DNA from 4 places in the Enterobacter sp. FW301-JW81 genome. Region 3 is predicted to be linked to each of the others. Evidence: predicted binding sites of a transcription regulator. Region 3 holds the regulator's gene; each other region holds the start of a gene.
What was found. The regulator PurR, encoded in region 3, represses purine synthesis genes. The targets are predictions, from matches to a motif close to CANGCAAACGTTTGCNTG.
Positions count from the first base shown of each region.

Region 1: a site for PurR is predicted at 3,893-3,910, ahead of carA (glutamine-hydrolyzing carbamoyl-phosphate synthase small subunit). Genes of this name have one in related genera too.
Region 2: a site for PurR is predicted at 1,504-1,521, ahead of AC3WOK_RS16265 (nucleoside-specific channel-forming protein Tsx). Genes of this name have one in related genera too.
Region 4: a site for PurR is predicted at 5,979-5,996, ahead of purT (formate-dependent phosphoribosylglycinamide formyltransferase). Genes of this name have one in related genera too.

Region 1 covers NZ_JBYTBA010000004.1:176,206-184,286, forward strand. Annotated here, with positions in the region: gene carB (carbamoyl-phosphate synthase large subunit) at 1-2,507, opposite strand, end outside; gene carA (glutamine-hydrolyzing carbamoyl-phosphate synthase small subunit) at 2,526-3,674, opposite strand; gene dapB (4-hydroxy-tetrahydrodipicolinate reductase) at 4,129-4,950, opposite strand; gene ispH (4-hydroxy-3-methylbut-2-enyl diphosphate reductase) at 5,156-6,106, opposite strand; gene fkpB (FKBP-type peptidyl-prolyl cis-trans isomerase) at 6,108-6,557, opposite strand; gene lspA (signal peptidase II) at 6,676-7,176, opposite strand; gene ileS (isoleucine--tRNA ligase) at 7,176-8,081, opposite strand, start outside.
Region 2 covers NZ_JBYTBA010000005.1:119,067-127,147, reverse strand. Annotated here, with positions in the region: gene ribD (bifunctional diaminohydroxyphosphoribosylaminopyrimidine deaminase/5-amino-6-(5-phosphoribosylamino)uracil reductase RibD) at 1-243, opposite strand, end outside; gene nrdR (transcriptional regulator NrdR) at 248-697, opposite strand; gene AC3WOK_RS16270 (SadB/YajI family lipoprotein) at 850-1,389, shown strand; gene AC3WOK_RS16265 (nucleoside-specific channel-forming protein Tsx) at 1,660-2,544, shown strand; gene AC3WOK_RS16260 (helix-turn-helix transcriptional regulator) at 2,655-3,335, opposite strand; gene AC3WOK_RS16255 (VOC family protein) at 3,350-3,715, opposite strand; gene secF (protein translocase subunit SecF) at 3,858-4,829, opposite strand; gene secD (protein translocase subunit SecD) at 4,840-6,687, opposite strand; gene yajC (preprotein translocase subunit YajC) at 6,715-7,047, opposite strand; gene tgt (tRNA guanosine(34) transglycosylase Tgt) at 7,070-8,081, opposite strand, start outside.
Region 3 covers NZ_JBYTBA010000001.1:622,454-630,534, reverse strand. Annotated here, with positions in the region: gene grxD (monothiol glutaredoxin 4) at 1-202, opposite strand, end outside; gene AC3WOK_RS03020 (C40 family peptidase) at 541-1,314, shown strand; gene sodB (superoxide dismutase [Fe]) at 1,437-2,018, shown strand; gene AC3WOK_RS03010 (MFS transporter) at 2,057-3,223, opposite strand; gene cydH (cytochrome bd-I oxidase subunit CydH) at 3,387-3,476, opposite strand; gene purR (HTH-type transcriptional repressor PurR) at 3,774-4,799, shown strand; gene punR (DNA-binding transcriptional activator PunR) at 4,817-5,728, opposite strand; gene punC (purine nucleoside transporter PunC) at 5,844-7,043, shown strand; gene cfa (cyclopropane fatty acyl phospholipid synthase) at 7,342-8,081, shown strand, end outside.
Region 4 covers NZ_JBYTBA010000002.1:751,512-759,592, reverse strand. Annotated here, with positions in the region: gene copD (copper homeostasis membrane protein CopD) at 8-877, opposite strand; gene yobA (CopC domain-containing protein YobA) at 879-1,250, opposite strand; gene AC3WOK_RS10525 (DNA polymerase III subunit theta) at 1,388-1,618, shown strand; gene AC3WOK_RS10520 (nitrilase-related carbon-nitrogen hydrolase) at 1,729-2,379, shown strand; gene exoX (exodeoxyribonuclease X) at 2,404-3,066, shown strand; gene ptrB (oligopeptidase B) at 3,063-5,123, opposite strand; gene AC3WOK_RS10505 (tellurite resistance TerB family protein) at 5,209-5,859, opposite strand; gene purT (formate-dependent phosphoribosylglycinamide formyltransferase) at 6,030-7,208, shown strand; gene kdgA (bifunctional 4-hydroxy-2-oxoglutarate aldolase/2-dehydro-3-deoxy-phosphogluconate aldolase) at 7,250-7,891, opposite strand; gene edd (phosphogluconate dehydratase) at 7,931-8,081, opposite strand, start outside.

The DNA of each region.
Region 1 (8,081 bases), on a different contig from region 3:
TCGTTGTCTTTCACCGCGAACTGGACGTTCATCAGGCCGCGAACCTGCAGCTCGAAGGCCAGCTTCTGCACCTGCTGGCGCATCACGTCCTGAATTTCCTGGCTCAGGGTGTACGCTGGCAGAGAACAGGCGGAGTCGCCGGAGTGCACGCCCGCCTGCTCGATATGCTCCATGATGCCGCCAATCAGCACCATTTCGCCGTCGCAGATGGCGTCAACGTCCACTTCTACCGCGTCGTCGAGGAAGCGGTCGAGCAGCACTGGCGCATCGTTGGAGACGCTCACCGCCGTCTGGAAGTAGCGACGCAGGTCGGCTTCGTCATACACGATTTCCATCGCGCGGCCGCCCAGCACGTACGAAGGACGCACCACCAGCGGGTAGCCAATCTCTTTCGCCTTCTCAACGGCCATTTCAATGGCGGTGACGGTGGCGTTTGCCGGCTGTTTCAGCTTCAGGCGGTCAACGGCCTGCTGGAAACGCTCGCGGTCTTCCGCACGGTCAATCGCATCCGGGCTGGTACCGATAACCGGCACGCCAGCCGCTTCCAGCGCGCGCGCCAGCTTCAGCGGGGTCTGGCCGCCGTATTGCACGATAACGCCTTTTGGCTTCTCGATGCGCACGATTTCCAGCACGTCTTCCAGGGTAACCGGCTCGAAGTAGAGGCGGTCAGAGGTGTCGTAGTCGGTCGAGACCGTTTCCGGGTTACAGTTGACCATGATGGTCTCGTAACCGTCTTCGCGCAGCGCCAGCGAGGCATGTACACAGCAGTAGTCGAACTCGATGCCCTGGCCGATACGGTTTGGACCGCCGCCCAGCACCATAATCTTGTCGCGGTCGACGGACGGGTTCGCTTCGCACTCATCTTCATAGGTGGAGTACATGTAAGCAGTGTCAGTTGAGAACTCTGCCGCACAGGTGTCTACGCGCTTGTAGACCGGGTGCAGGTCGTACTGGTCGCGCAGCTTACGGATTTCCGCTTCACGCACGCCCGCCAGCTTAGCCAGACGCGCATCGGCGAAGCCTTTACGCTTCAGCACGCGCAGGAAGTCAGCGTCCAGGCCGGTGATGCCCAGCTCAGCCACCTGTTCTTCCAGACGCACCAGTTCTTCAATCTGCACCAGGAACCAGCGGTCAATGTTGGTCAGGTTGAACACGCCGTCCACGGACAGGCCCGCACGGAAGGCATCGGCGATGTACCAGATGCGCTCAGCGCCCGCGTCTTTCAGCTCGCGGCGAATTTTGGTCAGCGCTTCCGGGTCGTCCAGGCTTACTTTCGGGTCAAAGCCGGTCGCACCGACTTCCAGGCCGCGCAGCGCTTTCTGCAGGGATTCCTGCTGCGTGCGGCCAATCGCCATCACTTCGCCAACAGATTTCATCTGGGTGGTCAGGCGGTCGTTCGCGCCGGCGAATTTCTCGAAGTTGAAGCGTGGAATTTTGGTCACAACGTAGTCGATGGACGGCTCGAAGGACGCCGGGGTGCGGCCACCGGTGATGTCGTTCATCAGCTCGTCGAGGGTATAACCCACCGCCAGCTTCGCCGCCACTTTCGCAATCGGGAAGCCGGTCGCTTTAGAGGCCAGCGCGGAGGAACGGGACACGCGCGGGTTCATTTCGATAACAATCAGACGGCCGGTTTTCGGGTTCACGGAGAACTGCACGTTAGAACCGCCGGTTTCCACGCCGATTTCACGAAGTACCGCCATCGAGGCGTTACGCATGATTTGATACTCTTTGTCGGTCAGGGTCTGGGCTGGCGCAACGGTGATGGAGTCGCCGGTGTGGATCCCCATCGCATCGAAGTTTTCGATGGAGCAGACGATGATGCAGTTGTCGTTTTTATCACGCACCACTTCCATCTCGTACTCTTTCCAGCCAATCAGCGATTCATCAATCAGCAGCTCTTTGGTTGGGGAAAGATCCAGACCGCGTTCGCAAATCTCTTCGAACTCTTCGCGGTTGTAGGCGATCCCGCCGCCGGTGCCACCCATGGTGAAGGATGGACGGATGATGCACGGATAGCCCACGTCAGCCGCGACGGCCAGCGCTTCTTCCATATTGTGTGCGATGCCGGAACGCGCGGTGTCGAGGCCGATTTTCTTCATCGCCACGTCAAAGCGACGACGGTCTTCTGCTTTATCAATCGCGTCGGCGGTTGCGCCAATCATGGTCACGCCGAACTCTTCCAGCACGCCCTGACGCTCCAGCTCCAGCGCACAGTTCAGCGCCGTCTGGCCGCCCATGGTTGGCAGCACCGCGTCCGGACGCTCTTTTTCGATGATTTTGCGTACCACTTCCCAGTGAATCGGCTCGATGTAGGTTGCATCAGCCATTTCCGGGTCGGTCATGATGGTTGCCGGGTTAGAGTTGACCAGGATAACGCGGTAACCCTCTTCGCGCAGGGCTTTACACGCCTGCGCACCGGAATAGTCGAATTCGCAGGCCTGGCCGATGACGATCGGGCCAGCGCCAAGGATCAGGATGCTTTTTATGTCTGTACGTTTTGGCATTGTCTTCTCGGCTCCTGATTATTTAGCGGTCTTACGGTATTGCTCAATAAGTTCGATGAAGTGATCGAACAGCGGCGCGGCATCGTGTGGGCCCGGGCTGGCTTCAGGGTGGCCCTGGAAGCTGAATGCTGGCTTATCGGTACGATGAATCCCCTGCAGGGTGCCATCGAACAGCGACTTATGGGTCACGCGCAGGTTAGCCGGCATTGAGGCCTCATCGACGGCGAAACCGTGGTTCTGCGCGGTAATCATCACCGTGTTGTTATCAATGTCTTTCACCGGGTGGTTACCACCGTGGTGACCGAACTTCATCTTAACGGTGTTCGCACCGCTCGCCAGAGCCAGCAGCTGATGGCCGAGGCAGATGCCGAATACCGGGATGTCGGTTTCCAGGAAGGACTTGATGGCAGCGATGGCGTAGTCACAAGGAGCCGGGTCGCCTGGGCCGTTAGAGAGGAAGATGCCGTCCGGGTTCATCTTCAGTACGTCTTCGGCAGAGGTCTGCGCCGGCACCACCGTCAGACGGCAGCCGCGGTCAACCAGCATGCGCAGGATGTTGCGCTTGGCGCCAAAATCATAAGCCACCACGTGGAAAGGCAGCTCGCTCTCTTTTTTCGCTTCCGGCAGGTCGCCTTCCAGCGTCCAGCTACCCTGCGTCCAGCTGTAGGCTTCAGCGGTAGTCACTTCTTTTGCCAGGTCCATGCCGTTCAGGCCCGGGAAGGCTTTCGCTTTTTCCAGCGCCAGGGCCGCATCGAGGTTATCGCCTGCAATGATGCAGCCGTTTTGTGCACCCTTCTCGCGCAGCAGACGCGTTAACTTACGGGTATCGATATCGGCAATCGCCACGATGTTATGGCGTTTCAGGTAGGAAGAGAGGTCTTCGGTGTTGCGGAAGTTGCTGGCAATCAGCGGCAGGTCGCGAATGACCAGGCCTTGCGCATGTACCTGAGAGGACTCTTCGTCAGCCGCATTGGTGCCGACATTGCCGATATGAGGATAAGTAAGAGTAACGATTTGGCGAGAATAGGAAGGATCAGTGAGGATTTCTTGATAACCGGTCATTGAAGTATTGAAAACGACTTCCCCAACCGCCGAACCCGTTGCCCCTATGGCCCGACCGATAAACTGGGTTCCGTCTTCCAGAACCAATAGCGCTGACTTAATCAAAACACCCTCCAGAGAATATTCACTCACTTTATTTGCATATTAATTCATAACCATGTCATGGATCAATGCAAATGTGTTGCCAGCGGATTTTTGGCAAACGGCGGCATTCTGGGGATTTGGTGGGTAAAAGTCAACTTAAAACGGATATTTTGTTTAGTCTTTTGCGAGCCTGGCGGCTGGAATGCGATTTAACGGGCAAAAAGATCAGGCAAATCATTCTGGAAAACGCTTGCGCGGTAAGTTTAACGGAAATTTCGTGCGCGGGGCAATAAAAAGTGGACCATATGGTCAAAATTTACAATTACGCAACGTAAAACAGAGAGAAGAGATATTGTTTTAAAGCTTTAACTTAATAACACTCACAAAGAAGACAAAATAAAAGGGCAATAAATTATTGCCCTATGCAATCAATATATTACGACTGCAATAACCACATCACGATGGGTAATAATGCTTACAAATTGTTGAGATCGAGTACATCTCGCATATCAAAAAGACCATTACGCTTGCCTTTCAACCACAACGCGGAGCGCACTGCGCCATTTGCAAATGTCATTCGGCTAGATGCCTTATGCGTGATCTCTACACGTTCGCCGATATCGGCGAACATCGCGGTATGTTCGCCGACGATATCGCCTGCTCGCACCGTTGCGAAACCAATGGATCCCGGAACGCGTTCGCCCGTATGACCTTCGCGAGAATAGACCGCGATGTCTTTTAAGTCTTTATCCATTGCATAAGCAATCGCTTCGCCCATTGCCAGCGCCGTGCCTGATGGCGCGTCGACTTTATAGCGGTGATGCGCTTCAACAATTTCAATGTCGGTATAGTCGCCCATCACTTTCGCCGCCTTTTCCAGCAGCTTCAGCATCACGTTAACGCCTACACTAAAGTTGGCAGCGAAGACGATCGCAATCTCGTTTGATGCCTCCTGAATGGCTTGTTTACCCGCCTCGTCAAAACCGGTGGTGCCAATCACCATCCCTTTACCGTTCTGACGGCAAAACGCCAGGTGATTCAATGTGCCTTCAGGGCGCGTAAAATCGATGAACACGTCAAAGTCATCTTTTACAGCCTCCAGGCTGCTCTGCACGGTTACGCCCGTGTGGCCTGCGCCCGCCAGCTCACCCGCATCGGTGCCAAGTAGTGATGAACCTGCACGTTCCAGCGCCGCGCCAAGTGCCACACCATCCATCTGTAGCGCCGCCTGAATCAGCTGACGGCCCATACGTCCACCCGCGCCCGCAATAGCGACACGGATCTGTGCATCATGCATAGTTATTCTCTTACGTTAAAATGATGTAAACCGTTTTCAGATTAACCAGCCTTGAGAAGCACTGCCAACTGAAAACACCGATAATTAGAATTTAACGTGAAACCGACTTAAATATCAGTAAAAGACATGATTTTGTCGTCACGATAAAGTAACGGGTAAAAAAAAGGCCAGCACAGGAGGTGCTGGCCTTTCATCAGAAAAGGGACTATTCGACTTCGCGGGCATCAATTCTCAGTTCTTTCGGGACTTCGAAAACGATGTTCTCTTCACGTCCTTCCAGCGGCACCGCTTCGCCACCGCCGAGTTCCTGCAGACGAGTAATGACATTCTGTACCAGTATATCCGGCGCGGAAGCCCCTGCCGTCACGCCCACGCAGGCCGCGTTTTTAACCCACGCTTCCTGAATATCCGACGCGTCATCAATCAGGAAAGCCGCTTTCCCCATCCGCTGCGCCAGTTCGGCCAGACGGTTGGAGTTAGACGAGTTTTTGGAGCCGACCACCAGCACCACATCCGCCTGTTCAGCAAGGGCACGCACCGCTTCCTGACGGTTAGTGGTTGCGTAGCAGATGTCATCCTTACGCGGACCGACGATTTTCGGGAAACGCTGACGCAGGGCGTCAATCACGTCCGAGGTATCGTCTACGGAGAGCGTGGTCTGGGTCATAAACGACAGACGGGCTTCATTTTTTACGTTCAGCGTTAACACATCTTCAGGCGACTCAACCAGATACATCCCCCCTTCCGGGTTGCTGTACTGGCCCATGGTGCCTTCAACTTCCGGATGACCGGCATGGCCAATCAGAATCGACTCTTCACCACGACGGCTGGCGCGTGCGACTTCCATATGCACTTTCGTGACTAATGGGCAGGTGGCATCGAACACGGTCAAATCGCGGCTTTTCGCTTCGTTCCGTACCGCCTGAGAGACGCCATGCGCGGAGAAAATCAGGATCGCACCGTCCGGAACTTCGCTGATTTGTTCAATAAAGATGGCACCGCGCTCGCGCAGGCTGTCGACCACGTAGCGGTTGTGCACCACTTCGTGACGCACATAAATCGGCGCGCCGTAAATTTCCAGCGCGTTTTCAACAATGCTGATAGCGCGGTCTACACCGGCGCAGAAGCCGCGCGGGTTAGCCAACAGGATCTGCATTTCAGGCCTCCAGTGCAGGATCGATTTCCAGCACTTCAATATCAAAATGAACGGTACGCCCGGCAAGCGGATGGTTGAAGTCAACGGTAATCGAGTCGCCGTTGATTTCGCGGATCACGCCAGGCATTTCGCTGCCGTCCATAGCGGTAAAGAGCATAATCGCCCCAATTTCCGGTTCACCCGCATCCATAAACTCACGGCGCGAGAAATACTGGATCAGGTCCGGGCTCGGGACACCAAACGCGGCATCCGGCTCCAGCGAAAAGGCTTTTTTCTCACCCTCTTTCAGACCCAGAAGCTGCTGCTCAAGACCTTCAGACAGGGAGGTATCGCCAAGACGAAACAGGGCCGGCTTGCCGTTATTTCGGGTGGATTCAGCCGTTGAACCATCATCCAGTTTCAGCGTGAAGTGAACGAGAACTGCGCTATTGCTCTGTACGGATTTAGACATACACATTGCTCTTTAATGTTGTCTCGCCTGTGTGCCGGGTGGCGCTGCGCTTACCCGGCCTACAAGTGTCGGCATATTCGGTAGGCCGGGTAAGCTACGCGTCACCCGGCATTGATGCTTACGCCTGCTCTTTCGCGGCTGGTTTCGGCAGGAAGCCTTCCAGCACGATTAACGCCGCACCGATGCAAATTGCGCTATCGGCGAGGTTAAAGGTCGCGAAGTGCCAGTCGCCGACGTAGAAGTCGATCATATCGACCACAAAGCCGTGCCACAGGCGGTCAAACAGGTTGCCCAGCGCGCCTCCAATGATCAGCGCGTAGGCGATGTTATTCAGCTTTTGCGTCGCCTTTGAGCGGTACATCAGCACTGCCAGGATCACGCAGATACCGAGAGCGATACCCGCAAAGAACCAGCGCTGCCAGCCACCGCTGTCGGCCAGGAAACTGAACGCCGCGCCGTAGTTACGCGCGTAGTGCAGGTTAAGCGACGGGAACAGCGGGACCGTATCCCCCAGAGCAAAATTCTGGAGGATCAGGAACTTGCTGCCCAGATCGATAATCAGCACCACCACAACCAGCCACAGCCAGCGCAGTCCTGTTGAACAGAGAGTTTTACTCATCAGGCAAACTTACGTTTTTCGCCGTCACCGGCGACGTTGCTTACACAGCGTCCGCAGATGTCTGCGTGTTCCGCCACCTGACCGACATCGGTAGTGTAATGCCAGCAGCGCGGGCATTTCTCACCGTCGGCTTTGCTCAGCGCGACTTTCAGTCCTTTGAGCAGCTCGCTCTGCTGAGCATCAGCAGAAGCTTCGGCATAATCCGCAACTTTCGCGCCGGAGGTCAACAGGACAAATCGTAATTCATCGCCCAGCGCCGTCAGTTTAGCCGCCAGCTCCGGTTCCGCGTACAGCGTGACCGTTGCTTCCAGAGAACCACCGACTTTCTTGTCAGCACGCGCCTGCTCGATAACCTTGTTCACTTCGCCACGTACTTTCAGCAGCTCGTCCCAGAAGGCATCGTTCATCGCTTCAGTGCTGGAGAGATCGAACAGACCTTCGTACCATTCGCCGGTGAAGACATATTTCTCGCGGTCGCCCGGCAGATAGCCCCAGATTTCATCCGCGGTGAAGGACATGATCGGCGCCATCCAGCGAACCAGCGCTTCTGCGATGTGGAACAGCGCGGTCTGGCAGCTACGACGCGCCACGCTGTCCGCTTTCGCGGTGTACTGGCGGTCTTTGATGATGTCGAGGTAGAACGAGCCCATCTCGATGGAGCAGAAGCGCATCAGGCGCTGCACCACTTCGTGGAAGTCGTAAGACTCATAGGCCTTCAGGATATCGTCCTGCGCCGCTTTCGCGCAGCCTACCGCCCAGCGGTCCAGCACGACCATCTCTTCCGGTTTCACCATGTCTTTTGCCGGATCAAACCCGTTCAGGTTCGCCAGCAGGAAGCGCGCGGTGTTACGGATACGACGATAGCTGTCGGCAGCACGTTTCAGGATCTCGTCAGATACCGCCAT
Region 2 (8,081 bases), on a different contig from region 3:
CGTACGCCCGTGATGGCTGCAGGGCTCCAGCGTAACGTAGGCCGTGGCACCGCGCGCCTTCTCGCCAGCCATGCGCAGCGCATGAACCTCAGCATGCGGCTCGCCTGCACGATAGTGAAACCCCTCCCCCACAATCTCGCCGTCTTTGACGATCACGCACCCGACGTTTGGGTTGGGATGGGTAGTAAAACGACCGCGCTGCGCCAGCTTCATGGCGCGCGCCATGTACATCTCATCGTGCATGAGCTTAATCCTGTAAGCGGGCGATCTCTTCGCCGAACTCTTTGATATCTTCGAAACTGCGGTAGACAGAGGCGAAGCGGATATAGGCGACCTTATCAAGTTTTTTCAGCTGTTCCATCACCAGGTTGCCGATCATCTTGCTGGGCACTTCACGCTCGCCCAAACCGCGCAGGTAAGATTTTATGTGGTTTAACGCCATTTCGACGTCATCCGCGCTGACGGGCCGTTTTTCGAGGGCCTTTAGCATCCCGCTGCGCAGTTTCTCTTCGTTGAACGGCTCGCGCACGTCGTTACTTTTTACCACGCGCGGCATTACCAGCTCTGCAACCTCAAAGGTCGTGAAACGCTCGTTGCACACCAGACACTGCCGACGACGGCGTACGGATGACCCCTCGCCCACAAGACGAGAGTCGATGACTTTGGTATCCACAGCGGAGCAGAATGGGCAATGCATACGGTATCCCTGTTATCCGGTTAACTGATTTTCATTTTACCCTGATCTGGCCTGACAACAAAGGAAGAGCTTTTTGAGATAAAGGATCTATGTCTGACGCAATGATGCTGGCTATCATTAGAGCGATCCGTTATTTCAAGGAAATAAACGCAATGACAAGACGTTACCTGAAAATTTTGCTGGTGGGGAGCCTCTTCACCCTTAGCGCCTGTGCACAGCAAACCGAAGTCCGTCAGATGAAACAGAGCGTGAATACGCTCAATACGGCGTTGGACAAACTGAACAAAGAAACGGTGAAGATCACCCAGCAAAACGCGCTGAACGCCAAATCCAGCAGCGGAGTTTATCTGCTGCCGGGCGCGAATACGCCTGCGCGCCTGAACAGCCAGGTCGGCACGCTGAAAATGTCGCTGGTGAACGTGGCGGCGAATGCCGATGGTACGCGCGCAACATTACGCATCCAGGGCGAATCCAACGATCCGCTTCCAGCCTTCAGCGGTACCGTGGAGTGGGGACAAATCCAGGGCACCACGGAGAATTACCAGGAGGTGAACGTGAAGAATCAGCTGTTCACCGCCCCGGCCAGCGTTTTAGCGCCCAGCGATGTGGAAATACCGCTTCAGCTAAGCGGCCTTACGCCGGAACAGTTAGGCTTTATCCGCATTCACGACATTCAACCTGCCGCGCAGTAATTCCATCCTCTTAAGCGGAGTGAAATGTCACTCCGCTAACATTTACATTTCGTATGGATTGGCAACATAAATGATTGCCGCTACAATCCCGGCCGTTTAAAGTACGCAAACGTGAACGCAATCGATTACGCGTGTGAGAGATATGTGAAACAACACATATTTTTGTGAGCAGGGATTCCTATAATAGGCACCGCAGAAACACGAAATATTTAGAAACGCAATTCGCGCATTTTTCACTCCCGGAAGGGAATTTCAATCAGTGGCATGATTATGAAAAAAACATTACTCGCAGCTGGCGCCGTGCTGGCACTGTCCTCCTCTTTCACTGTTAACGCAGCGGAAAACGACAAACCGCAATACCTCTCCGACTGGTGGCACCAGAGCGTTAACGTGGTTGGCAGCTACCACACCCGCTTCGGACCTCAGATCCGTAACGATACCTACCTGGAATATGAAGCGTTCGCCAAGAAAGACTGGTTTGATTTCTATGGCTATATGGATGCACCGGTCTTCTTCGGTGGTAACACCGACGCGAAAGGTATCTGGAACCACGGTTCCCCACTGTTCATGGAAATTGAACCACGCTTCTCTATTGATAAGCTGACCGGTACCAGCCTGGCGTTTGGTCCGTTCAAAGAGTGGTACTTCGCGAACAACTACATCTACGACATGGGCCGCAACAAATCCGGTCGCCAGAGCACCTGGTACATGGGTCTGGGTACTGACATCGATACCGGTCTGCCAATGAGCCTGTCTCTGAACGTGTACGCTAAGTACCAGTGGCAGAACTACGGTGCCGCGAACGAAAACGAGTGGGATGGCTACCGTTTCAAAGTGAAATACTTTGTGCCAATTACCCAGCTGTGGGGCGGCAACCTGAGCTACATCGGCTTCACCAACTTTGACTGGGGTTCAGATCTGGGCGACAACGACTTCCGCGACCTGAACGGTAAGAAAGCGCGCACCAACGACTCCATCGCCTCCAGCCACATCCTGGCGCTGAACTACGATCACTGGCACTACTCTGTTGTTGCGCGTTACTGGCACAACGGTGGCCAGTGGAACGATGACGCGAGCCTGAACTTCGGCAACGGCGATTTCAGCGTCCGTTCTACCGGCTGGGGTGGTTACCTGGTTGTGGGTTATAACTTCTAACCTGACGGTTAGTGCCGGGTGGCGGCTACGCCTTACCCGGCCTACAAAACCTGTAGGCCCGTGCAAGCGCAGCGCCGCCGGGCAAAAAAGCCAGCTCAAGAGCTGGCTTTTTACTGCCTCACCTTGCGCAAAAAATCCGCCAATGACCTGTCCGCACTCTCGCTAAATCGCCTCTCCGTCGTCACAATATTGAGGCATCTGTCGAGCCGGAAACAGCGATAGTCATCGCGCCGTTCGCACCACGCCGCCAGCAGCCAGCGCTCACCCCAGAAGAACAGCCCCAGCGGCTGAACCTCACGCTTAGAGAGCTGTCCGGCTTCATCGCGGTAATGCAGCGCCAGCACGCGCTGGGCGGAAATCGCCTGATGAATCATGTCAAAATGGCTGCGGGAGTGACTTTGCATGCAAAAGTCCGGGGCGTAGATACGCGCCTGCTCCGCCTTTCGCCGACTCTCCTCCGGCAGGATAGCCAGCACCTTTTCCTGAGCCGACTCCAGCTCGCGCGACAGCGACTCACCTCCCCAGGTTTTGAGCAGGCGAATCGCGACGATCAGCGCCTCTGACTCCCTGTTTGTCAGCATCAGCGGCGGCAGGTCAAAACCCGACATCAGCCGGTATCCGCTTCCCGCCTCACCTTCCACCGGCACGCCGGAAAGTGACAGGTCGCGGATATCGCGGTAGACCGTGCGCTCGGACACGCCAAGCCGGTCCGCCAGATGCGCTGCCGTTGTCAGACGCCTGCCCCGCAGGATCTGCACAATCTGGAACAAGCGGTCAGCGCGTCGGGTCATATCCTAATTAGCTCTCAGGCAGGTTGATGGAGGCCGACGCGATTACCTTCGCTGTCGGTAAACAAAGCGATAGTGCCAATGCCATGCGGCAGTTCCAGCGGGCCAAACACGCACTCACCGCCCGCAGAGGCGATGCGATCGAGCGTGGCCGCCAGATTGTCAGTATGCAGATAAATAATAGCGCCCTGCTGCGACGGCGTAACGCCGTCAAATTTCGCCAGCGCGCCGCCGGTTGCCGGGTCTTCGTGCGGGAAAATCGCCAGCTCTGCAATATCCATTTGCTCGCGCTTCAGCGTAACCTGCATTACCGGTTCATAAAATTTGATGGCGCGATCCATATCGGCGACCGGAATTTCAAACCAGTTAATCACACTTTTCATACTTCCTCCTGCCTGTTGTTTGGGTTCGAAAAGAGTCTACGACAGGGCTCCTGACAGCATACTGTCAGGAGTGTTTGTCAGGAGCAGATAAAAAAAATCCCGGCCAACAGACCGGGATTTCGATAACACCTAAGACAATGTCTTACGGCAGAATGGACGGCTGATCCGCCCCTTCTTTCTCGACTTTCTGCTGGAGCAGGTGCTCGCGCTTCATGCCGAGTTTCAGTGCCAGAGCGGACGCGACGTAGATAGATGACGCCGTACCGATGGTGACACCAATCAGCATGGTCAGCGAGAAGCCTTCCAGCACCGGGCCACCGAAGAGATACAGCATCAGGATAACCATCAAGGTCGTTCCGGATGTGATCAAGGTACGGTGCAGCGTCTGGGTCAACGACACGTTAAAGATTTCGTACGGCGTACCGCGACGGATCTTACGGAAGTTTTCACGAATACGGTCAGATACCACGATACTGTCGTTCAGTGAGTAACCGATAACGGACATCAGGGATGCCACAATCGTCAGGTCAATCTCAATGTGGAACAGCGACAGTACGCCCATGGTGATCACCACGTCGTGCGCAAGAGCGATAACTACACCTGCCGCCAGGCGCCACTCGAAGCGGAAGCCAACGTAGATCAGGATGGAGATCAGCGCCACCATCAGCGCCATCGCACCGGTTTGCGCCAGATCCGCGCCCACGCTCGGGCCGACGAACTCAATACGCTTCACCGCCGCATTCTGGCTGGTCGATTCGTTGATGACCTTGAGAACCTTGCTACCCAGCTCCTGGCTGCCGTTGGCATCGTGTACCGGAGGCATACGCACCATGATGTCGCGGCTGCTGCCGAAGTTCTGCAGCAGCGGCTCTTCGAAGCCCGCTTTCTGCAGCGATTCGCGCATCTGGTCCATATCGATCGGTTTTTCCAGGGAGATTTCAATTACCGTACCGCCGGTAAAATCGAGGCCCCAGTTAAAGCCTTTCACGCCCATGATGGCGATGGACACAATCAGCAGAAAACCTGAAATGCCGAAGGCCCAGTAGTCCCAGCGCATAAAGTCCCAGACTTTACGGCCGTGGTTTAATTGTTCAACAGTATATTCCTGTGCCACAACGCACTCCTCAGATAGACAGCTTTTTGACGCGCTTGCCGCCGTACAGCAGGTTCACGATGGCACGGGTGCCGACAATAGCGGTAAACATCGACGTTGCAACACCGATACCGGTGGTAATCGCAAAGCCTTTGATAGCGCCAGTACCCACTGCATACAGGATAAGAACCTTAATCAGTGTTGTTACGTTCGCATCGAAGATGGAGCTGAACGCCCCTTTATAGCCTTCCTCAATCGCCTGTTGCACAGAGCGACCGTTGCTCAACTCTTCTTTGATACGTTCGTTTATCAGTACGTTGGCGTCGACCGCCACCGCAAGGGTCAGAACGATACCCGCAATACCTGGCATGGTCAGCGTCGCACCCGGCAGCAGGGACATGATGCCGATGATCAGCACCAGGTTAGCCAGCAGCGCGGACGTCGCGATCAGACCAAACTTCTTATAGAAGAAGATCATGAAGAGGATGGAGACCACCAGACCGGCCAGACACGCTTCCAGACCCTGCTGGATGTTTTGCATCCCCAGAGTAGGACCAATGGTACGTTCTTCAACAATCTGAATTGGCGCAATCAGCGCACCGGCACGTAGCAGCAGAGAGAGCTGACGCGCTTCGTTCGGGTTGTTAATACCGGTAATACGGAAGCTGTTACCCAGACGAGACTGGATGTTGGCGATGTTAATCACCTCTTCCTCTTTCACCAACACCGCACGACCGTTTGCGTCTTTCTTACCGCTGTCTTTGTACTCCACGAACAGGGTCGCCATCGGTTTGCCGATGTTGTCCTTCGTGAAGTTGGACATGATGTTACCACCCGCGCTATCGAGCGAGATGTTAACCTGCGGCTGGTTGTATTCATCCTGGCTGGAAGTGGAGTCAGTGATATGGTCACCGGTCAGGATCACGCGTTTGTACAGCACAACCGGCTGACCTTCGCGGGTCTGTTTCACTTCGGAGTCACCCGGAATACGGCCTGCGGCAGCGGCGGACTGATCGACATTGGTGTTAACCAGACGGAATTCCAGAGTCGCGGTTGCACCCAGAATCTCTTTCGCACGTGCGGTATCCTGGATACCCGGCAGTTCTACCACGATACGGTCAGCACCCTGACGCTGTACCAGCGGCTCAGCCACGCCAAGCTGGTTTACACGGTTACGCAGAATGTTGATGTTCTGCTGAACGGCGTATTCACGCGCTTCGCTCAGACGCGCATCCGTCATCACCGCACGCAGCTGGTTGCTGCCCTGAGAGGTAATCACCAGATCGCGGTGACGCTGAGACAGGTAAGTTACAGCCTGGTCGCGCGCCGCGCTGTCGCGGAACGTGATGCTCAAGCCGTAGTTATCTTCTTTACGCACGGTAGTGTACGCAATGCCTTTCTCACGCAGATCGCTGCGCAGGCTGTCGATGTTCTGTTCCTGCAGCTTGCCGAGCGCGGTATCCATATCCACTTCCATCAGGAAGTGAACGCCGCCACGCAGGTCAAGACCCAGTTTCATTGGCTCTGCGTTCAGAGCAGCCAGCCAACGCGGGGTTGCAGGAGCAAGGTTAAGCGCCACGACGTATTTATCACCCAGCACGCCCATCAGCGCTTCACGAGCGCGGAGCTGCGTGTCGGTGGTGTCGAAGCGAGCAAGAATAGCGCCCTCTTCCAGTGCCACAGACTTAGCGGTAATTTTTTCTTCTTGTAACGTTTTCTGGACCTGGATCAGCGTTTGCTCACTGGCGGCGACACCGCGCGCGCCAGTGATTTGAACGGCCGGATCCTCACCATACAGGTTGGGAAGTGCGTACAGCAGGCCGACGAGAATCACGACGACCAGCATGATGTACTTCCACAAAGGATAACGGTTTAACACGGCAGTTCCCTTTGGGAAAAGTTGGGATTACAGCGCCTTCATGGTGCCTTTCGGCAGAACGGCAGCTACGAAGTCACGTTTGATAACCACTTCAGTGGTGTCATTCAGGGCGATAGCAATGTAGCCGCTTTCCGCTACTTTGGTCACGCGACCCACCAGGCCACCGTTGGTCAGTACTTCATCGCCTTTCGCGATAGAGTTCATCAGGTTTTTGTGCTCTTTGGTGCGCTTCTGCTGTGGACGCAGGATCATGAAGTAGAAGATCAGACCGAACACAACCAGCATCAGAATCAGAGACATCGGGCTGCCCTGAGAAGGCGCGCCAGTTGCTGCTACCGCATCAGAAATAAAAAAGCTCATTCAAATTCCCTCATTATTAAAATTAATCAACGTTCAAAGGTGGGACATCCCGGCCCTGACGTTGGTAGAAATCGGTCACGAAGCTCTCTAATTTACCCTCTTCGATAGCCTTACGTAAACCAGCCATTAAGCGCTGATAATAACGAAGATTATGAGTGGTATTGAGACGCGCACCTAAAATCTCGTTGCAACGATCGAGATGATGCAGATACGCGCGAGAATAATTGCGACAGGTATAGCAATCGCACTCGGCGTCGAGCGGACTGGTGTCACTTTTATGCTTCGCGTTACGGATTTTCACCACGCCATCGGTAACAAACAGATGACCGTTACGCGCGTTGCGGGTTGGCATAACGCAGTCGAACATATCGATGCCGCGGCGTACGCCTTCAACCAGATCTTCTGGTTTACCCACGCCCATCAGGTAACGGGGTTTATCTGCCGGGATTTGCGGGCAAACATGTTCCAGAATACGGTGCATGTCTTCCTTCGGTTCACCCACAGCCAAACCGCCGACAGCGTAGCCATCAAAACCTATCTCTACCAGACCTTTAACAGAGATATCGCGTAAATCTTCGTAAACGCTGCCCTGAATAATGCCGAACAGGGCATTTTTGTTCTGCAGGGAGTCAAAACGATCGCGGCTACGCTTCGCCCAACGCAGTGACATCTCCATAGAGCGCTTCGCGTAGTCCCAGTCGGCCGGGTATGGCGTACATTCGTCGAAGATCATCACGATGTCAGAGCCGAGGTCGTACTGAATCTCCATCGATTTTTCTGGATCGAGGAAAATAGGATCGCCGTTGATCGGGTTACGGAAGTGCACGCCCTGCTCGGTGATCTTGCGGATATCCCCCAGGCTGAAGACCTGGAAACCGCCGGAATCGGTCAGGATGGGGCCTTTCCACTGCATAAAATCATGGAGATCGCCGTGAAGCTTCATGATCTCCTGACCCGGACGCAGCCACAGGTGGAAGGTGTTACCGAGGATGATCTGCGCGCCAGTGGCTTCAACTTCTTCCGGCGTCATCCCT
Region 3 (8,081 bases):
AGTTCGCGTATTTAGGCAGCTCAGCGCGGATGTCCGGGTTCTGCAGGATATCAACGTAAGCAAAACGCTCACCACAGGCTGACAGCGCCTGAACCGCTTGCGCGGAGAAGCCGCAGCTTGGCAGCTTCGGAGAACCTTTCATATACAGCAGAATCGGGTTTTCAGCGATCTGGCGCTGGATTTTTTCAATAGTGGTGCTCATGTCTTGCTTCCTTTAACTTCTGTTACGGCATTCGTCTGACATTGTAGCGGTTCAGACTGGCATCGGAAAATAACATTTTTGTCACGTTTATACATTCTACCCCGAGTCACGAAAAGTTGCATTGCAAATGGTGTTTAACCCTGCGGCAGTCAGGGTTTTGCTTAGGGAATGGGCAAATGTGCGACAGAACGATGAATTTTTTTGCACTTGCTAACGAAACACGATTGTAGATTGAAAAATGCTATTAACTTTCTGGGTTTTTATGGATTAGAATCGACGGGCTTTGTAAATCACACGCGGGTATTATTGATGACCTGCATTTATCAGGGGACTGCCCAGTGGCGCGGATAAATAAAATCTCGATCACGCTCTGTGCTTTACTGTTTACATCACTCACTTTCACGCCAGTGGCAAACGCCTCTCAGCAGGCGCGGCATTCTGCCGTACAAAAAAACCATCTGGTGAAAACCACAGAACGTAAGAAAAAAACCACCGCTAAGAACGACAAGAAAAAAACAGCCACACAGACTAAAAAGACCGCTTCCAGCAAGACGAAAACAAAATCTTCCCGCACTGCCCACACCGCCAAAAGCAAAGCTTCGCAAACCGCCGCCAACCTCGTTACTGAAAAATGCATCACGCGCAAAGGCCACAAGGCGAAGTGCACAAAGGTCTCGAAAATAGCGGAAGTGCATAAAGTGCGCGTACAGAAAGCGCAGAAAACCGCGATGAACAAGCTGATGGGGCAGATTGGAAAACCTTATCACTGGGGTGGCAGTTCGCCACGTACCGGTTTTGACTGCAGCGGCCTCGTCTATTACGCCTATAAAGATCTGGTCAAGTTCCGCATTCCTCGTACTGCCAATGAGATGTACCACCTGCGCGATGCTTCCCCGGTTGACCGCGGTGAGCTGGAAAATGGCGATCTGGTGTTCTTCCGCACTCAGGGCCGCGGCACGGCTGACCACGTTGGCGTTTATGTCGGCAACGGAAAATTCATCCAGTCACCGCGTAGCGGCCAGGATATTCAGATCACCTCTCTCAGTGAAGACTACTGGGTACGTCACTACGTCGGCGCGCGTCGCGTGATGACACCGAAAACCATTCGCTAACCCCTGCCCTGCCACGCCCGTGGCAGGGTAAGTTCCTCTTTTGCATACCCTTTCAATTTGCTATCCTGTCCCTGTTGTCTGTGTGGTTATTGGCAACGCAAAATACAATAAGGAGAGAAGCAATGTCGTTCGAATTACCTGCACTACCGTATGCAAAAGACGCCCTGGCACCGCACATTTCTGCGGAAACCCTGGAATATCATTACGGCAAGCATCACCAGACGTACGTCACCAACCTGAACAACCTGATCAAGGGCACCGATTTCGAAGGCAAAACGCTGGAAGAGATCGTCCGCAGCTCAGAGGGTGGCGTATTTAACAACGCCGCTCAGGTGTGGAATCACACCTTCTACTGGCACTGCCTGGCACCGAATGCCGGTGGTGAGCCTGCCGGTGAACTGGCTGCCGCCATCAACGCCGCATTTGGCAGCTTCGCGGATTTCAAAGCGAAGTTCACCGATGCCGCGATCAAGAACTTCGGCTCTGGCTGGACGTGGCTGGTCAAAGAAGCTGATGGCAAACTGGCTATCGTTTCTACGTCTAACGCGGGCACCCCGCTGACCACCAGCGCTAAGCCGCTGATGACCGTAGACGTTTGGGAACACGCTTACTACATTGATTACCGTAACGCGCGTCCTAACTACCTGGAGCACTTCTGGGCGCTGGTTAACTGGGACTTTGTGGCGAAGAACTTCGCCGCGTAAGAGACACGCAGAAGGGCTCGCCCTTCTGCGTTTTTGGTTTATTCAGCAGCGCAGGCTGCTTCCGGCTGTTTACGACCCGACATCATCACCAGCAGCAGGCCGAGGGCGGCAATGATTGCCCCCATCACCGGCACAAAGCTGTACCCCAGCCCCCCTGAAATCACGGCCCCACCGGCCGCCGCACCGAGTGCATTGCCCAGGTTGAAGGCACCAATATTGACCGAAGATGAGAGACCCGGCGCTTCATGCGCGACACGCATCACGCGCATCTGCAGCGGTGGAACCACGGCAAAGGTTGCGGCACCCCAGACGACCATCGCAATGGCGGCCCCATACTCGTTACGCGCCAGCCACGGAATGGCGATCATGATGACAATCAGCAGGGTTAAGAAGCCCTTCAGCGTCCCGCTCACGGAACGGTCGGCAAATTTCCCACCCAGATAGTTGCCAATCGAGAAGCCCACGCCAATCAGCACCAGCATTGCGGTAACAAAGAGAGGCGTCGCGTGGGTGATGTCATGCAACACCGGCGAAATGTAGGTGTAAAGGGTGAACATCGCCCCTGCCCCCAGGACGGTGGTGAGCAGCGCGGAGAGCACCTGCGGGCGCATCAGCACCGAAAGCTCTCTGCGCACGTCAGGACGTTCCCCCGCTCTGCCTTTTGGCAAGGAGAAGAACAGCGCCACCATGGCAATCACGCCTAGCCCGGCGGTCGCCAGGAAGGACATACGCCAGCCGATCGCTTCACCCAGCCAGGTCGCCGCAGGCACCCCGCCAATGTTGGCAATCGTCAGGCCCATAAACATGGTTGCCACGGCGCTCGCCTGCTTGTGTTTTGGCACCACGCTTGCCGCCACGACCGACCCCAGCCCAAAGAACGCGCCGTGGTTAAGGCTGGTCAGAATGCGAGACAGCATCAGCGTGGTGTAGTCCGGCGCAATGGCGGAAAGCACGTTGCCCAGGGTGAAAATCGCCATCAGGAAAATCAGCGCATTGCGGCGCGCGCGGTGCGAAAGGAGAAGCGTCATCAGCGGCGCGCCTACCATCACGCCGATTGCGTAGGCGCTGATTAACATGCCTGCAGCAGGGATCGAGACGTCCACGCCCCGGGCAATAACAGGCAGTAACCCCATCGGGGAGAATTCAGTGGTGCCAATCCCAAAAGCGCCAATCGCCAGGGCCAGCAGGGGAAAATTGATTTTCATGCGTCAACTCCGGATGCCGTGTCATATGGGGACACAGAACAAAGAAGCCGAAAGCATGACATCAATCACAAAAAATTAGAAGTTAACAAAATGGCAAAAGATTTTTGCATGAGAAGTAACAATTGGGGCGATCGGGAGGGAGAACGCTCTCCCTCCGCGTAAATCAGTGCAGCGCAGCCGTCAGACCGGCAGCGACAATCAGAGCCAGCACAATAACGGTGGTGAACAGCGAAAACTTCAGATCGGAACTCATCAATTTTTCTCCTTTTAATCCCCCCACGAAAAGTGAGCCTGCTCATTTTTGCACAGTTTACGTCAAAAATCTTCCTGGATTTAAACTGATAAACACTTTACCTCTTCCCCTTTTCATCAAGATAGGACAAAATTCCACGCTAAATTTATTAGCGTACCGGCCATTGACCCCCTCCTGACGTCCCGTGTCGTTTTCCCGGCGTGCCGCAACTCAACATTGCGAAATAAGGGTGAGAGAAGGCAAACGTTTACCTTCAAGTTTTTCAGGAGTTTAGGATATGGTCTGGAGTGACATTTAATGGCAACAATTAAAGACGTAGCAAAACGCGCAAACGTTTCCACTACAACCGTATCACATGTTATTAACAAAACCCGCTTCGTGGCGGAAGAGACGCGCAATGCCGTCTGGGCCGCGATCAAAGAGCTGCACTATTCGCCAAGTGCGGTTGCGCGAAGCCTCAAGGTTAATCACACCAAATCTATTGGATTGCTGGCCACCAGCAGTGAAGCGGCCTATTTTGCCGAGATCATTGAAGCAGTTGAGAAAAACTGCTTCCAGAAAGGCTATACCCTGATTCTGGGCAACGCGTGGAACAGCATTGAAAAACAGCGCGCCTACCTGTCGATGATGGCGCAAAAGCGTGTTGATGGCCTGCTGGTGATGTGTTCCGAGTATCCGGAGTCCGTGCTGTCCATGCTCGAAGAGTATCGCCATATTCCGATGGTGGTGATGGACTGGGGCGAAGCGCGCGCGGACTTCACCGATTCCGTTATCGATAACGCCTTTGAAGGCGGCTATATGGCCGGTCGTTACCTGATCGAACGCGGTCACCGCGAGATTGGCGTGATCCCGGGTCCGCTGGAGCGCAACACCGGCGCGGGCCGTCTGGCCGGCTTCATGAAAGCAATGGAAGAAGCGCTGATCAACGTGCCGGAAAACTGGATCGTGCAGGGCGACTTTGAGCCGGAGTCGGGCTACCGCGCTATGCAGCAGATCGTCTCCCAGCAGCATCGTCCGACCGCCGTGTTCTGCGGGGGCGACATCATGGCGATGGGCGCGCTCTGCGCCGCCGATGAGCTGGGCCTGCGCGTACCGCAGGATATTTCCGTGATCGGGTATGATAACGTGCGTAACGCGCGCTACTTTACGCCAGCGTTGACCACCATTCACCAGCCGAAAGATTCGCTGGGCGAAACGGCCTTCAACATGCTGATGGACAGGATCGTCAACAAGCGCGAAGAGTCGCAGTCCATTGAAGTTCACCCGCGCCTTATCGAACGCCGTTCCGTTGCGGATGGCCCGTTCCGCGACTACCGTCGTTAATCGCTCTACGGGGCCAGCTACGCTGGCTCCCGTAACCACTCCCGGTTCAGCGTTTCGCTGTCTCCCAGATAATCCAGAAGCCAGTCCATGGCGGGTGAGACGTCATTTTGCTGCCAGGTGAGGCAGCAGGCCGCATCCGGGAAGGGATTCTCCAGCGTCAGTTCAACCCATTCTCCGGTATCGATTTTTGGGCGCGCAAAGTGCACGGGCACCATCGCGACGCACAGCCCGGCGCTGAGGCACGTCGCCGACGATTCCCAGTCAGGGGCCACCACCCGCCGCTGGTTATCCAGAAGCCAGGTGATACGCTTGGGTAATGAACGGGAGGTATCCTCCAGCACCAGTGAAGGCCAGTTGCGTAGCGTATCGTCGCTCAACGGCCCTTCCATTGCCGCCAGCGGATGATCGCGTGCCACCACGCACTTCCAGCTCAGCATGCCCATATCGCGAAAGGCGTAACGTCCCCCGACCGGGATCGCCTGCGTGGCCCCAATCGCCATCTCTGCCCTGCCGTCCGCCAGCGCATCCCAGACGCCGTTGAACACCTCCTGCGAGACCCGCAGCTCGACGTCAGAAAAATGCCGATAGAAATCGACGATCATTTGCCGGGTGCGTTCCGGCTTAACGATATTATCCACCGCGATGGAAAGATGCCCCCGCCAGCCGTTGGCGATCTGCTGACACTGTTCGCGGGTGATCTGCATTTTTTTGATAACAGAACGCCCTTCCTTCAAAAACCACGCGCCGGCGGGCGTTAATTCGACATCACGATGGCGCCGTTCAAACAGCGGAACCGCCAGCCACTCTTCGAGCTGACGCACGGTGTAGCTGATAGCCGAAGGGACGCGGTGCAGCTCCTGCGCCGCACCGCTAAAGCTGCCGTTACGCGCGACAGCATCGACCACTTCAAGAGAATAATCTGACCACATTTTCTGCCTGCAAAATTTTTGAATGCACCCGCCAAATATTAGCGTTTCACAAGCGGCTTTGCACTCCCTACACTCAGCGCCAACGTACACCTGCCTCCTTAAGGAGAATAAAATAATGCAACCCAGGAAAGGTTTTTTAGTCTGGCTCGGCGGCTTAAGCGTGCTGGGCTTTTTGGCCACCGATATGTACCTGCCGGCTTTCGCCGCTATGCAGGAAGATCTGCAGACGCCTGCCGCGGCCATCAGCGCCAGCCTGAGTTTGTTCCTCGCCGGTTTTGCTTTCGCACAGCTGCTCTGGGGACCGCTCTCGGATCGCTTTGGTCGTAAACCGGTATTGCTGCTGGGTCTGGCCATTTTTGCCGTTGGCTGTCTGGGGATGCTATGGGTACGCGACGCCACCTGGCTGCTGGTGCTGCGCTTTATTCAGGCCGTGGGCGTCTGTGCCGCTGCCGTCACCTGGCAGGCGCTGGTTACCGACTACTACCCGGCTAACCGCACAAACCGTATTTTCGCCACCATTATGCCGCTCGTGGGACTCTCGCCAGCCCTTGCTCCGCTGCTGGGCAGCTGGATCCTCGCGCATTTTGACTGGCAGGCCATTTTTGCCACGCTGTTTGCCATCACGCTGGTACTAATGCTGCCGGCGTTTGCCCTCAAGCCCGCGCATAAAAAAGAGGCGCATGCTGACGCGAAGCCAATCACCTTCACTTCCCTGCTGGGCACCAAAGCGTATCGCGGCAATGTCCTGATCTATGCCGCCTGCTCGGCGAGCTTCTTCGCGTGGCTCACCGGCTCGCCGTTTATTCTGCACGATATGGGATACAGCCCGGCAGCCATCGGGCTGAGCTACGTTCCGCAGACCATCGCGTTCCTGGTGGGCGGATACGGCTGTCGTGCAGCGCTGCAAAAGTGGGAAGGTCAGCAGATGCTGCCATGGCTGCTGGTGCTGTATGCCCTGAGCGTTATCGGGACCTGGGCCGTTGGCTTTATTCCGGGCGCCGGTCTGGCTGAAATTTTGATTCCATTCTGCGTGATGGCCGTCGCGAACGGGGCGATTTACCCTATCGTCGTAGCGCAGGCGCTCCGTCCGTTCCCGCAGGCGACAGGACGCGCCGCCGCGCTGCAGAACACCCTGCAGCTGGGTTTGTGCTTCCTGGCAAGCCTGGTGGTCTCCGCGCTGATTGCTACGCCGCTTCTGACCACCACCAGCGTGATGCTGGTGACCGTTGCGCTGGCGGTAATAGGCTATCGCATGCAGGCCTCCGCGCAGCGTGAGCAGGATAACCGCGCTCAGGTTGAAACGTCACATGCGTAATTGCGCCAGAAATCATGTTAATTTTCAGTGATTAGGTTGCTAAGAATTTTCTATTGAATCACCAAATTTTGAGGCCTATACTAAATTTGGTTCGATTAAATACGATAAATATTAAGCGTTAACGGGAGCCGGAGTGCTCCCGTTTTACCATGGAAGGCATTTTCGGCAAGGGTTATCTCCCTTCCTCTGTTCTACGTCGGATACTAGCCTCGCGGTATTTACCGTGAGATTTCTCACAAACCAAAAAAGCGTCTACGCTGTTTTAAGGTTCTGATCACAGTAGGGTGATGGAGAAGCTATGAGTTCATCGTGTATAGAAGAAGTCAGCGTTCCGGACGATAACTGGTCCCGGATCGTCAGTGAACTGTTGGGTCGTGCAGGCATCACTATCAACGGATCTTCGCCATCCGATCCCCAGGTCAAACATCCCGACTTTTTTAAACGCGTGTTGCGTGAGGGATCGTTAGGACTGGGAGAAAGCTATATGGACGGCTGGTGGGAGTGCGAACGGCTGGATATCTTTTTCGCCAGCGTTTTGCGTGCCGGTCTGGAAAATCAACTCCCCCGCAACCTGAAAGACACCCTGCGTGTCGCCTCTGCCAGACTGTTTAATCTGCAAAGTAAAAAACGCGCGTGGATCGTCGGCAAAGAACACTACGATCTTGGCAACGACCTGTTCAACCGCATGCTTGACCCTTTCATGCAGTACTCCTGCGCCTACTGGAAAGACGCGTCGACGCTTGAAGAGGCTCAGCAGGCTAAGCTGCGTCTGATTAGCGAGAAACTGCAGCTACAGCCCGGTATGCGCGTGCTGGATATCGGCTGCGGCTGGGGCGGGCTGGCGTACTTTATGGCGAAGCACTATGGCGTCAGCGTGGTCGGCGTCACGATTTCAGCGGAACAGCAAAAAATGGCGCGGGAACGCTGCCAGGGTCTCGATGTGGATATCCGGCTGCAGGATTACCGTGACCTGAACGAACAGTTCGATCGTATCGTTTCCGTGGGTATGTTCGAGCACGTTGGGCCGAAAAACTACGA
Region 4 (8,081 bases), on a different contig from region 3:
AACCTTGTCAGAAGGGTTCCCAGGTGGCGAACAGGCTGACCGCTGCCAGCACCAGTGCCCCCAGAACCACTTCTGCCTGTGTCATCCTGATAAAAATCTGTTGTGCTCGCCCGGTCTCCGGACGAAACCGTGGCACCAGAAAATACCGATTTGCCAGCGCAATTACCACCATCAACGCCACCAGCGCACATTTGAACAACAAAAACTGCACGTAGCCAGCCTGCCAGGGAATATGAACGCCCAGTATCAATAGCGAATTAACAACGCCGGTAAGCAGCACGCCTGCGACGGCGTAATGGCCCACGCGCGAGAAGCGCATCATGGTATAGATGGCAGCATTCTGCCAGTCACCTTTCGCCAGCCGCATGCAGAACAGCAGCGGCAGTAAGCCACCAAGCCAGATTGCGGCACACAGCAGATGAATAGCGTGATTAACACGCTGCAAAGCCCCTAACGGGCCTTCGTTCATCGCCGCGTGCCCTACCCCAGCGAGCAGGATAAGCTGGCCCATTGCGAGCAATAGCAATCGTGAGCCTTTCAGCGGTGCGAGCCATGCCGCGCTGACCGTAATCGCCGCAAGTATAATTTGCCACAGCCAGACGCCGCCAAACTGTGTGGGCATCACGCTGCGCCAGACCGCCGGGGCAAACACATCGCCCCATCCGCTCCCCATCAATCCGCCCTGCAGCATAAACATCAGGAGTGCAGACGCCAGGCAGAGTAAGGACGCCACTTTCTGCTGCCGCTGGAAACGCCGGGACATCAGGCGGTGGAGAGAGGAAGGCGCAAACCAGACGCTGTAAAGCGCATTGCCAAAAACCAGCATCAGCGCCGTGAAATGGATAAAGCGCAACCCGATATAAAACAGCGCCAGCATGCTATTTCACGCTAAAGTGATAGCTGCCTGTGGTTTTATGGCCGTCTACGGAGACCACATGCCAGTCGACCTGGTAGGTCCCGGACGTCAGCGTTTGCTCCAGCGGCACGGTGAGCTGAGCCTTGTTCTTTTCATCTCGCGTAGCGGTACCCGTCCTGATGACCTGCTTTTGCGCATCCGTTACCACCACGCCGCTGAACCCAGGTTCGATACCTTCAGAAAAATTCAGCGTTAGCGCCTGCGGTGCGGCTACCAGGCTGTCAGCTGCCGGGATCTGCTGCTTAAGGTGCGCATGCGCCAGCGCGGAGGGCGTAACGAGAGTAGAGGACAGAAAAACCAGTGCGCATACCGCGCGGGAAGCGGAGAAACCCATCGCAATCATTCCTTTTTGTTATGTCTGTATGCTAAAGAATAACGCTGTATAATAAACGAGTCGAGGATCATCCCACCTCCGCTTGTCATCGTCGTGCAATCGCGGTAACGTTGCCGCCGCATAATAAGGAGAAGGTAATGAAGATCAATCTGGCCGCCCTTCCTCAGGACGAGATGGATAAAGTGAATGTCGATCTCGCTGCCGCTGGCGTCGCTTTTAAAGAGCGTTACAACATGCCCATCGTGGCTGAAGTGGTAGAACGTGAACAACCCGCCCATCTGCGCGACTGGTTTCGCGAAAGGTTAATCGCCCACCGTCTCGCATCGGTCAACCTCTCTCGTTTGCCGTACGAGCCTAAAGTTAAATAAGCTTAACGAGTCGTTACACTTCCTTACGCGGAATCTGCCAGGATAAGAAAGCCCTGATAAAATTAGGTGTATTCTTAAATCTCTGCGACTCAGTGTATAAGGAAGTCACGATGTCACATTGGAATATAGCGGCAGCCCAGTATGGCGGGCAGCACCAGAGTATTGATGAGCACGTTACGCACCACCTCCGCTTCATTGCTGAAGCAGCACGGCAGCGGTGCGATTTGCTGGTCTTCCCTGAACTCTCGTTAACGGGGTCAGGTACGCTGACGTTACCTCCCCCACCCGGCGACGCGCAGCTGGAACCTCTGCTTGAAGCGGCCCATTTTTACCGGATTACGGTTATTGCCGGGCTCCCCCTTGAGCGGAATGGCCAGCGCCAGAAAGGCCTCGCCCTATTTTCACCCTCGCGCCAGAGCATTTTGCGCTACCCGCAGGGTAGCGGTGCAAGCCTGATTCCGGGGGATAAACAGCTTACCATTATTGATGCACACGCCGATTCTCCCCTCCTCGATCCCAGGGCTACGCTTGTTACCAGCTGTCAGTCTGTGGGGGATCACCGCTGGCGGCAGTCCATCAGCTCCCTGCAGCGCTTCGCGCATAAATATGCCATTGCGGTGTTAATGGCGAATGCCTGTGGCGGCAGCGCGCTGTGGGATGAAAGAGGCCAGCTCATCGTCCGGGCGGATAAAGGCGAGCTGCTGTTGACCGGTACGCTCAGCAGACGGGGTTGGCAAGGCGATATCATTCCTTTAGGCTAAGCGTTTTGAGCTCAGGAGTTTTCAATGCTGCGCGTAATCGATACCGAAACTTGCGATCTTCAGGGCGGAATTGTGGAAGTGGCCTCTGTCGATGTGGTTGACGGTAAAATCGTCAACCCAATGAGCCATCTGGTGCGTCCCGATCGCCCCATCAGCCCGCAGGCTATGGCTATCCATCGCATTACCGAATCGATGGTGGCGGATAAGCCGTGGATAGAAGAGATCATTCCCCACTATTACGGTAGCCCGTGGTATGTCGCGCATAACGCCAGCTTTGACCGCCGGGTGTTGCCTGAAATGCCAGGCGAATGGATTTGTACCATGAAGCTGGCGCGCCGCCTCTGGCCGGGGATCAAATACAGTAATATGGCGCTGTACAAGTCCCGCAAGCTCAGCGTTCGTACCCCTGAGGGGCTTCACCATCACCGCGCGCTGTATGACTGCTATATCACCGCCGCGTTGCTCATTGATATTATGAATATCTCTGGCTGGACGCCGGATGATATGGCGACGATTACCGGTCGCCCTGCGCTGCTGACCACGTTCACCTTTGGTAAATACCGGGGCAAAGCGGTGTCGGATATTGCGGATAAAGACCCGGGCTATTTGCGCTGGCTGTATAACAACCTCGACAAAATGAGCCCGGAGCTGCGCTTAACGCTGAAACATTATCTGGGTGAGGCTTAACGCTCCGCACGGCCTGGCAGCGTGTCCTGCGCCAGGCCTATCAAAAAGGCATACTCCAGGGCCACCCCTTCGTACGATTTAAACCGTCCCGATTTCCCGCCGTGTCCGGAGTCCATGTCCGTGCACAGCAGCAGCAGATTGTCATCGGTTTTCAGCTCGCGCAGTTTCGCCACCCATTTTGCCGGCTCCCAGTACTGCACTTGAGAATCATGCAAACCGGTGGTTACCAGCATATGGGGATAGGCTTTCGCCTCTACGTTATCGTACGGGCTGTACTCTTTCATATAGCGGTAGTAAATCTCATCCTGCGGATTCCCCCACTCTTCAAACTCCCCGGTTGTAAGTGGGATGGATTCATCGAGCATGGTCGTAACCACATCAACAAACGGAACCTGTGCGACAACCCCCTTAAAGCGGTCGGGACGCTGGTTGATAACCGCCCCCATCAGCATGCCGCCCGCGCTGCCTCCCATACCAAAGCAGAGCTGCGGATCGCCATAGCCCTGCTCAATCAGCGCATCGCAGACGTCGAGGTAGTCATTAAACGTGTTTTTCTTTTTCAGGAATTTCCCGTCTTCATACCAGTGCTGCCCCAGCTCACCGCCGCCGCGAATATGGGCGATGGCAAACACAAAGCCGCGATCGAGCAGGCTTAACCTGCTGCTGCTGAAATCGGCGTCCATGCTGGAGCCATACGAGCCGTAGCCGTAGACGAGGATCGGATTTTTGCCTTTCTGGAAATGTGCTTTGTGATAGACGAGCGAGACGGGCACTTCCACCCCATCGCGGGCGATAACCCACACGTGCTCGCTTCGGTAGTTTTCGGACTCAAATCCTTTTACCTCGGTCTGTTTAATCACCTGACGCTGCCCGGTTGCCATATCCAGCTCAAACAGGGTATCCGGCGTGGTCATGGACGAGTAGCCGTAGCGCAACCGCGACGATTCGGGCTCCGGGTTGAAGCCAATCCACGTCACATACGCCGGGTCGTCGAACGCAATCCCCACCACTTCCCGGGTTTTGCGGTTGATTTGCCGGATACTGGTCAGCCCCCTCTGGCGCTCTTCCACCACCAGCCAGTCGGTAAACAGGGTGAACCCTTCCAGCATCACCTGATCCCGCGCGGGAATAAGCACCTCCCACTTGCGCTCATCGCGCACCTTGGTTTTATAAAGACCAAAGTTTTTGCCCTCGCGATTCGAGCGCAAATAAAAGCTGTGCTGGAAGTGATCCAGGCTGTACTCGTGATCCTTGCGACGCGGCAGGAAACAGAGCGGCTGGGCATCGGGCAGTTCGGCGTCCAGCAGCAGGACTTCAGACGTCGTCGCGCTGGCAAGGAAGATAATCACATAGTGGCGTGAAGAGGTTTTATGCAGGCTGACATAGAACGTTTCGTCTTTCTCTTCATAGACCAGCTCGTCGTCTGCGGAGTCCGTTCCCACGGTGTGTCGCCATACCTGGTAAGGCAGCAGCGTGGAGGCGTGCTTTTTAACGTAGTAAACCGTCTCTGAATCATTCGCCCAGACAAAATCTGGAGAGACGTTTTCCAGCATTTCCGGATACCAGTTGCCCGTTTCGAGATTGCGAAAACGCAGGCCGTACTGGCGACGGGAGAGGTAATCCTCCGCCAGCGCCATCACCGCGTTATCCGGGGAAATGGACATGCCGCCCAGGGTATAAAACTCGCTGTGGGCGGCGCGCTGGTTGGCATCCAGCAGAATATCCCACTCGTCCCATTCGGCGCTTAACACCGACTGACGCTGGTAGATGGGATACTCATTGCCGGGCTCGTAAATATGGCGGTAGCGATAGCCGTTTTTGGTCCAGGGCGCGGAGATATCGCGCTGGGGAATGCGCTGCACCATTTCATTCAGCAGCTGGTCCTGAAGCGTCTGCTGGCTGGACATGACCTTGCGGCCATAGTCGTTTTCCGCGTGCAGGTAGTCGAGCACCTCTGGCCGGGATCGCGAATCATCCCGCAGCCAGTAATAGTTGTCTATGCGCGTATCGCCATGCGTGACGATCGCATAAGGAGTACGTCGGGCTTTCGGTGGCATAGCATCATTCTTTTAAGTTTTACACCCTATAAGGTTGGCAAAACCCGCGCATGATGCAAGCGAAACATGGCCGGAACGGCGATTGCTATCCCTGCAACGCCTGTTTTTGCTCCTTGATATCCTGCTCAATCCCCTCGCGCACATCCTGCGGTATCTTCAGCGCGTCGCCGAGCGCGTTAAGGTAGCTCCGCTCCATAAAGTGATCGATATCGATGGCGGCGCAGCTGAGGAAATAAAGCTCAAGCGCCTCTTCCTCATTTTTCACACTTTGCGCAAGACGCTGCGGATCGAGCGGCTGTTCAATCGCCTGTGCCACCAGCGCTCTTCCCTTCTCTTCAACACCGGCTTCGCGCAGCTGCTGCTCAATCGCCGATCGCTCCTTGACGTCGATATGCCCGTCGCTTTTCGCGGCAAAGACCAGCGCAAGGATCAGCCGTTCTGTCCGCAGATCCAGCGGCGAGGTGTGCTCGCCGTAATGCGGCTCATCGCCGTGCGCGGTCCGTACCCTGTCCTTGTATTTATTCCACAGTACGGTGCCGGCGATGGCGCCACCGCCGGCCAGCAGCGCGCCTGTGCCGTATTTTGCCAGTAATTTTCGCGAGGATTTATTCGCGACCAGCAGGCCTGCCAGCCCGCCGAGCGCCCCGGGGACCAGCAGTTTACTGAGCCCCTGTTCGCCAGAGGTGGATGTTTTCTGCCCTAACAGGGATTGCAATTGATTTAGCCAGCCAGACATGGTTTCCCTCACTTAACGGTGAACATGCTCCACAGCGTAAGCGAGCAGGCGTCAGGAAATGTCTGGACGGACTAAAGAAGCGCAAATTTCTGCCCGCGCCTTGAGCCCTGCACAAGACAGACGCAAACGTTTTCGTTTATACTGCGCGCAACTTTTTCAGGGGGATTGTTATGATTCGTTTAGGAACCGCGCTGCGACCTGCGGCGACGCGAGTGATGCTGTTAGGGTCGGGCGAGCTGGGTAAAGAGGTCGCCATTGAGTGTCAGCGCTTAGGCGTGGAAGTCATTGCCGTAGACCGTTACGCCGACGCACCCGCCATGCACGTCGCCCATCGTTCTTATGTGATTAACATGCTGGATGGCGATGCCCTTCGCGAGCTGATTACGCGCGAGAAACCGGATTTCGTTGTGCCGGAAATTGAAGCCATCGCCACCGATACGCTGATCGCCCTTGAACAGGAAGGCCAGCGCGTGGTGCCCTGTGCAAAAGCCGCAAAGCTGACCATGAACCGCGAAGGCATCCGTCGCCTGGCGGCGGAAGAGCTGGGATTGCCCACCTCGAGCTATCGCTTTGCTGCCGATAAGGCCGCGTTTCTGCAGGCCGTCGGGGAGATTGGCTACCCGTGCATCATTAAGCCGGTGATGAGCTCCTCCGGTAAAGGGCAGAGCTTCATTCGCGACAGCAGCACGCTGGACAAGGCGTGGGATTATGCCCAGCAGGGTGGCCGCGCCGGAGCTGGACGCGTGATTGTCGAAGGCGTGGTGAAGTTTGATTTCGAGATCACCCTGCTAACCGTCAGCGCCGTTGACGGCGTCCATTTCTGCGATCCGATTGGCCACCGCCAGGAAGATGGCGATTACCGCGAATCCTGGCAACCGCAGCAGATGAGCGCCCTTGCGCTGGAACGTGCGCAGGAGATTGCCCGCAAGACCGTTCTGGCGCTGGGCGGATACGGCCTGTTCGGCGTGGAGCTGTTTGTTTGCGGTGATGACGTGATTTTCAGCGAAGTTTCCCCTCGCCCGCATGACACCGGCATGGTCACGCTCATTTCGCAGGATCTCTCCGAGTTTGCCCTTCACGTGCGGGCCTTCCTCGGCCTGCCTGTGGGCGGCATTCGTCAGTACGGCCCGGCCGCGTCGGCGGTGATCCTGCCGCAGTTAACCAGCCAGAACGTCACGTTTGATAACGTCGACGCAGCGGTGGGCGCAGGTCTGCAGGTGCGTTTGTTCGGCAAGCCGGAAATCGATGGCTCCCGTCGTCTTGGCGTGGCATTAGCCACCGGAGATAACGTGGACGACGCCGTGGCGAGAGCGAAAGCGGCCGCAGCAAACGTTAAGGTAGCAGGATAAAAAAAACGGGCCGTAAGGCCCGTTTCTCATGCGGAGATGACTTACTGCTTCGCGCCTTCAACCGCTTCACGAGCCAGTTTGGTGATACGATCCCAGTCGCCTGCTTCCAGCGCATCCGCCGGAACCAGCCATGAGCCGCCGATGCACAGCACGCTCTTCAGCGCCAGGTAGTCACGGTAGTTAGCAGGAGAGATACCGCCGGTCGGGCAGAAACGCACCTGAGAGAATGGACCCGCAATCGCCTGCAGCGCTTTGGTGCCGCCGTTCGCTTCCGCCGGGAAGAATTTGAATTCTTTCAGACCGTAGTCCATCCCCAGCATCAGTTCAGAAACGGTGCTGATACCCGGGATCAGCGGAATAGTGCCTTCGGTGGCGGCTTTCAGCAGCGGCTCGGTCAGGCCCGGGCTGATGGCAAACTGTGCGCCCGCTTCGGTCACGTCGGCCAGCTGCTGTGCATTAAGAACGGTACCCGCACCGATGATGGCGTCCGGCACTTCTTTGGCGATAGCGCGAATAGCGTCCATCGCGCAGGCGGTACGCAGGGTCACTTCCAGAACGCGAACGCCGCCCGCAACCAGCGCTTTCGCCATCGGTACAGCGTGCTCCAGCTTGTTTACCACGATAACCGGCACGACAGGGCCAGTGGTCAGGATTGCTTCTGCACTTGTTTTCCAGTTTTTCATCAGAGTCTTCTCTCGCCAGATCGTTAAAATCAAGTCGTCTTAAAACGTAATACAGGTTGCGCCCTGCTCCGCACCGGAGAGTTTCTCACGCAGCGCACCAAACATTTCGCGTCCAGTCCCCACGCGCGAGGCGCTCAGGTCAGGAATATGGGGCTGACGTGCCGCCAGCTCTGCGTCATCAACCAGCAGG